3 regions of the Hafnia paralvei genome follow, and region 2 is predicted to be linked to each of the others. Evidence: predicted binding sites of a transcription regulator. Region 2 holds the regulator's gene; each other region holds the start of a gene.

Region 1 (2,279 bases), 1.6 Mb from region 2:
ATATCTTTTTCGCGAGTTTTGTTTTTACCAATTGCACCGGGATCCTCACCACCGTGACCAGGATCTAGCATGATAACAATCGGTCTATCGCGCCCTGCTTTCCCTTTCTGTGGCCCCTCTGGCGGCAGGCTCTTGCCTAAATCACCTTTGTTATAATCTTCCAACAATGCGAGCAAAGGATCTGATTCTTCTGCCGCAGAACCTTTAGCTGGATAGAGATCAACAACTAAGCGATTGTTAAACTCAGCAAAAGGCGCAAGGGTAAACAGCTTAGGGCTGATTTCCTGCTTAAGTTCTAAAACCAGACGCACAGTATTTTTGTCAAACTGCCCTACGCGAGCCGTTTTCAAATAGGGATCGCCCGACTGTACCTGATGACTAATCCCTTTCAATACGCTATTAAGGTGAACACCTTCGATATCCACCACGATGCGATTAGGGTTAGTTAATGCAAACTGTTTATATTTCAGTGGAATTTTCGATTCCAACGTCACTCGAGTATAAGTTGACGATGGCCATACCCTCACAGCAATCACCTGTGCAGACGCAGCAAAACCTACCCGGCTTACGCTCAAAAACCAGGTAGCTGCAGCACCCTGCAACAAACGACGACGAGTCAGATTATGGTTCGAGTTTGTCATGCAATCCCAAATAAAATAGCCAAAAACAGCGGAGTAGAACGCTCCCGCACAAATTTTAGGGCAAAACTTTATCGAATCAGAGGGGAACTGTCATTAGAAAATGCTTAACGGAGTTTTACAGATGACGACGGTAATCTCGTTCATCACTTGAATTTACATAAAATTCACACTTGCCTTTATTCGCAATAAAGAATAAAAATACAGTTTTAGCGAATAAAAATTCAGAGGGTTTCATGAAGGAGCGCAGCACCGAACTGGTTCAGGGTTTTCGTCACTCAGTACCCTATATCAATACTCATCGCGGCAAGACATTCGTCATCATGCTAGGTGGAGAGGCGATTGAGCATGAAAACTTTGCCAATATCGTTAATGATATTGGGCTATTGCACAGCTTGGGTATCCGGCTCGTGGTTGTGTATGGCGCTCGCCCGCAGATCGATAGCAATCTGAATGAACACCATCATGAGCCTGTTTATCACAAACACACTCGAGTGACAGATTCGCGAACGTTGGAACTGGTTAAACAGGCAGCAGGTCAGTTGCAACTGGATATTACAGCGCGTCTGTCGATGAGTCTCAACAACACGCCACTGCAAGGCGCCCATATCAATGTGGTCAGCGGAAACTTCATTATTGCTCAGCCGCTTGGCGTGGATGATGGCGTAGACTATTGCCACAGCGGGCGTATTCGCCGGATCGATGAAGAAGCTATCCATCGTCAACTCGACAACGGTGCCATCGTGTTAATGGGGCCCGTAGCCGTTTCAGTTACCGGCGAAAGCTTCAACCTGACCTCAGAAGAGGTCGCCACTCAGCTCGCCATAAAGCTGAAAGCGGAAAAGCTCATTGGCTTTTGCTCTTCTCAGGGCGTGATCGACGAAGATGGCAGCATCATGTCAGAATTGCTGCCTAACGAAGCGCAAACACGCATCGAAAAACTGGAAGCGTCTGGCGATTATAACTCCGGCACCGTCCGTTTTCTGCGCGGTGCGGTTAAAGCCTGCCGTAGCGGAGTCGGTCGCAGTCATCTGATTAGTTATCAGGAAGATGGCGCTTTAGTGCAAGAGCTGTTCTCGCGTGACGGCATCGGCACACAGATCGTCATGGAAAGCGCAGAGCAAATTCGCCGTGCTAATATCAACGATATCGGTGGCATTTTAGAACTCATCCGCCCGCTTGAGCAGCAAGGCATTTTGGTACGCCGCTCGCGCGAGCAGTTAGAGCGTGAAATCGATCAGTTCACGATCATTGAACGAGACAATCTCACCATTGCCTGCGCTGCACTCTATCCCTTCCCAGAAGAACGTATTGGTGAAATGGCATGTGTCGCCGTTCATCCTGACTATCGCAGTTCATCGCGAGGCGAAGCGCTACTTAAACGCGTCGCAGCGCAGGCACGGCAGATGGGACTGGAGAAACTCTTTGTGCTGACCACCCGCAGCATTCATTGGTTTCAGGAACGAGGCTTTACGCCTGCCGAAGTTGATGTTTTGCCACTACAAAAGCAAGAACTCTACAACTACCAGCGCCGCTCTAAGATCTTGCTCGCCGATCTATCCTAAAACACTCCATGCGGTCCGCTAATCAAGCGGGCTGCATCATTCGCTCCATTAAACCGCTTCGACGCAGCGTCGGCGT
Region 2 (2,279 bases):
GCTTTCACCCTGCATAGCGCGAACCAGAGAAAGACCAAAACGTGCGGCAGCCTGCCCCATAGACAACGTAGCAGACCCGCCACCGGCTTTAGCTTCAACAACTTCAGTGCCTGCATTCTGGATACGCTTAGTCAGATCGGCAACTTCCTGTTCGGAGAAGGTCACACCTGGGATCTGAGACAACAGAGGCAGGATTGTCACACCAGAGTGACCGCCAATTACAGGTACTTCGACTTCTGCTGGGTTCTTACCTTTCAGCTCGGCAACAAAGGTATTGGAGCGGATAACGTCCAATGTAGAAATACCGAACAGCTTATCTTTATTGTACACACCCGCTTTTTTCAGCACTTCAGCAGCGATTGCTACTGTCGTGTTAACTGGGTTAGTGATAATACCGATACAGGCTTTCGGACAAGTACTCGCTACCTGTTCAATCAGATTGCGTACGATACCTGCGTTTACGTTAAACAGGTCAGAACGATCCATACCCGGCTTACGTGCAACACCCGCAGAAATCAACACGATATCTGCGCCTTCCAATGCTGGACGCGCATCTTCACCGCTGAAACCTTTGATTTTAACTGCTGTAGGGATGTGGCTGAGATCGACAGCAACGCCCGGAGTCACCGGCGCAATGTCATAAAGAGAGAGTTCTGAACCTGAAGGAAGCTGAGTTTTAAGAAGAAGGGCGAGAGCCTGACCAATACCGCCGGCTGCGCCGAGAACTGCAACTTTCATTCTATACTCCTTGATTTATCTTTAATTTAAGAGTGCCGTGAATGCATTACCGCGCACCTTAGTCCATCATGTCTTAAAAAACAATCTGTTAACACAAAGATTGGGATATGACGCACTAATTCCATGTCCTACTGCAAGGTTTATAATAAAAAATAGCTTATGCATGAAAGGCATAGGGTTACAAAGTAGGAATTCGTTGCGCACTTATCACAGCTGATTACCCGGCCGTTACATTACACCCTTCCTTTACATCACAACAACATCATTTTAATAACAAACCATTTACCAATGATGAAGACTTAGTCACAGATTCGACTAACATATTCATTTTATGAGCAAGGTGATAAAATCACGCCCTTGCCGGTTTGATTTCTTAATGGCCGACTTAATATTTTTTGCACTTAAATTGCATAAAAATTCATTATTGCGCATAATAATGTTCTCTATTTCTATTTCTACGGTGAAGAATGCGAACTCCAACAAAACAAGAAGACTTGATCAAGGCATTCAAGGCGCTACTCAAGGAAGAGAAATTTAGCTCTCAGGGTGAGATCGTGCAGGCACTGCAAGATGAAGGCTTTGAGAATATCAACCAATCCAAAGTATCTCGTATGCTGACCAAATTTGGTGCAGTGCGCACGCGAAATGCAAAGATGGAGATGGTGTATTGTCTGCCTGCTGAACTTGGCGTCCCAACGACCAGCAGCCCTCTGAAAAATCTCGTGCTCGACGTCGATTACAACGATTCAGTGGTTGTCATCCATACCAGCCCAGGCGCAGCACAGTTGATTGCACGTTTATTAGACTCATTAGGCAAATCAGAAGGCATTCTGGGAACCATTGCAGGCGATGACACAATTTTCACCACGCCAGCCAAAGGTTTTTCAGTAGAACAGCTGCACGACGCTATCTTGTCACTATTCGATCAAGAGCTTTAAGCCCACTCTCTGGCCTGATTATTTGTCGGGCCTATTCATTTCCTACCTGATTTCCCTCTCCCCCCCTCTGGCTCAGCTGATCTCTCCTTTCTGCTAGTTTAGCGTATGTGTACGGCACAATACTCTGCACCTAATGATAATGATGGTCTTTTCAGTCAACATACGTACTGCGACAGGGGGTAAACTCCATGTTCCGCACGTTTTGCAACATGATGTCATTTTATTGATCTTATTAGTATTTAAGCCAAAAAGAACAAAATTCACTCTGTTTTTATTCCAATTGAATATATTTACTACGTGAATACCAAACAAATAAACCTAAAAAACAATTAGCTAGCTATTAATTTTTATAGTTACTAGGTGTACACTTCTTTTCGTGACATGAATCACAGTTCAATAACTAAATAAGATAATCTCTGAGGCATACATCATGAAAATTAAAACTTCTATCGCAGCTCTGGCTATTCTCTCATCTCTTTCTTTCGGTGCATTCGCCGCTCAGCTAGTCGATAACGCTCAAGCCTCTAACATGCAGCCTATCGGCACTATCAGTGTTAGCGGTGTCAGCGCTGCACCTAGCGATATCAGAGCAGCATTATCAGC
Region 3 (2,279 bases), 490 kb from region 2:
CCGTCACCCAGAGATAAACCCACCGCTGAAATATGGTGTTTTTTGGCACAGGCCAGCAGAGTTTTATTCGCCGTCCCCGCCAACGCCCCCGTGATGATGCCTATCTGATCGGCTGGCGTTACGCGCAGGCCATTTTTCTTCACTACCGGCAAATGGAGCTGTTTCATCAGGTCATCAACTAGGCATCCACCGCCATGAACAATCACCAGCGGTCGCTGATGGCTTTGGCGATAAGCAACCAAAGCCTGAAACAGGCGTTGCATCGCCTCTTCGCTATCCAGCAAAACCCCACCTAACTTGATGATTAATGGATTGTTCATAGCAGTCTCTTTTTAAAGTTTAAGTTTCATCGTTACAGCAATGATTGTGTTTCATTAAAGCCAAAGCGGATATTCATGCACTGCACGGCCTGAGCTGCCGCACCCTTCAGTAAATTATCTTCTGCGGAAACGATAATCAGGTGCTCGCCCTGTAGAGCAAAACCAATATCGCAGAACGGCGTCCCCGCTACGTTTTTAATGGCCGGAACACCTTGGTCATATACCCGAACCAATGGTTTTTCAGCATAGGCCTGCTGATAGGCAGCTTTTACCTGCTCGACCGTCACGCCTACACTCAATTTGCAGGTGATGGTCGCCAAAATTCCGCGCGGGAAATTGCCCAAGTGAGGTGTAAAAATCACCGGCGTTCCCAAGTGAGTCGAAATTTCTGGCTGATGGCGATGAGTAAATATGCCGTAGGGCTGCAAGCTCACTTCGCAAAAACTCGTGGTCATGCTGGCTTTCCGCCCCGCTCCGCTGACACCGCTGACGGCGTTAATCACCGGCCATTGGTTTAAATCGAGCAGGTTCGCATCAATTAGCGGCTTTAACGCCAGCTGTGACGCTGTTGGATAACAGCCAGGAACGGCCACCAGCTGCGCCTGTTTGATATCTTCAGCCCGCCACTCCGCCAGACCATAAACAGCTTTGTCTAGCCAGTCGGCGTGCTGATGTGTAAATCCATAATAGTCTTGATAAAAACTCGCCTGATTCACCCGATATGCACCGGAAAGATCAAACACCACACAGCCAGCCTGCAAAAACTGCGGGGCTAAATCATGGCTAACTTCGTGCGCCGTCGCGAGAAATACGACATCAACACCTTTTGCCATCTGAGCTACGTCGCCCATAGGCTGCAATGGCAGATCAACGATGCCTTTCAGCTGCGGATGCAAATCAGAAAGTAACTTTCCTGCATCTGAGCTTTGCGCTGAAACCGTTAAACCAGTTATGTTCATAGCAGGGTGACGCTGCAGATAGACGGCAAGTTCCGCGCCGGTATAGCCGCTGGCCCCTACAATTAACCCGTTTAACTGAGACTGTGCGTTAGGCATCTGTCGTTTCCACCTTCTTGGTTAATCATCGATCGTAAATATTACATTTAGCGCTGCACATCATAACTTTTACAGTTTCATTCGGCGAGCGCTTATTGTATTTTTATTCATAAATAATGCATGAATATTGATACTATCCTAACTAAAGGCTGTCAACAGTGAATATGAAATTACCACCATTTATTGAGCTGTACCGCGCCTTGATCGCCACGCCGTCCATCAGTGCAACCGACAGCGCGCTCGATCAAAGTAATGAAGCATTAATCAACTTGCTAGCGGGGTGGTTTGGCGATCTCGGCTTTCGCGTTGAGGTTCAACCTGTGCCACATACGCGTAACAAATTCAATTTACTGGCCAGTATTGGCCAAGGTACTGGTGGCTTAATGTTGGCGGGGCATACGGACACCGTGCCGTTTGATGATGGTCGCTGGACACGTGATCCCTTCACCCTTACCGAACACGACAATAAGCTCTACGGGCTCGGCACCGCAGATATGAAAGGCTTTTTTGCCTTTATTCTGGATGCGCTTCGCGACATCGATGCCAGCAAACTCAGCAAGCCGCTCTATATTTTGGCGACTGCAGATGAGGAAACCACGATGGCTGGCGCACGCTATTTCGCGGCGACCACGCATTTACGCCCTGACTGCGCCATCATTGGTGAGCCTACATCTCTCAAGCCTGTACGGGCGCATAAAGGGCACTTATCGGAAGCTATTAGGATTACAGGGCAATCTGGCCATTCAAGCGATCCCGCGCGTGGCGTTAACGCCATCGAATTAATGCATGACTCTATCGGGCATCTGTTAACTCTGCGCAATACGCTCAAAGACCGTTATCACCACGATGCCTTTAACATTCCTTATCCCACAATGAACCTCGGACACATCCACGGCGGTGACGC

The links. Region 2 encodes ArgR, which controls arginine synthesis, uptake and breakdown. Its sites were predicted from a motif close to ANTGAATAAAAATACANT; they were not measured.
Region 1: a site for ArgR is predicted at 829-846, ahead of argA (amino-acid N-acetyltransferase). Genes of this name have one in related genera too.
Region 3: a site for ArgR is predicted at 1,470-1,487, ahead of argC (N-acetyl-gamma-glutamyl-phosphate reductase). Genes of this name have one in related genera too.

The regions. Positions count from the first base shown of each region.
Region 1 covers NZ_CP083737.1:3,726,421-3,728,699, forward strand. The annotation lists gene amiC (N-acetylmuramoyl-L-alanine amidase AmiC) at 1-641, opposite strand, end outside; gene argA (amino-acid N-acetyltransferase) at 875-2,203, shown strand; gene recD (exodeoxyribonuclease V subunit alpha) at 2,226-2,279, opposite strand, start outside.
Region 2 covers NZ_CP083737.1:605,177-607,455, reverse strand. The annotation lists gene mdh (malate dehydrogenase) at 1-738, opposite strand, end outside; gene argR (transcriptional regulator ArgR) at 1,206-1,676, shown strand; gene yhcN (peroxide/acid stress response protein YhcN) at 2,107-2,279, shown strand, end outside.
Region 3 covers NZ_CP083737.1:115,263-117,541, reverse strand. The annotation lists gene argB (acetylglutamate kinase) at 1-320, opposite strand, end outside; gene argC (N-acetyl-gamma-glutamyl-phosphate reductase) at 353-1,375, opposite strand; gene argE (acetylornithine deacetylase) at 1,534-2,279, shown strand, end outside.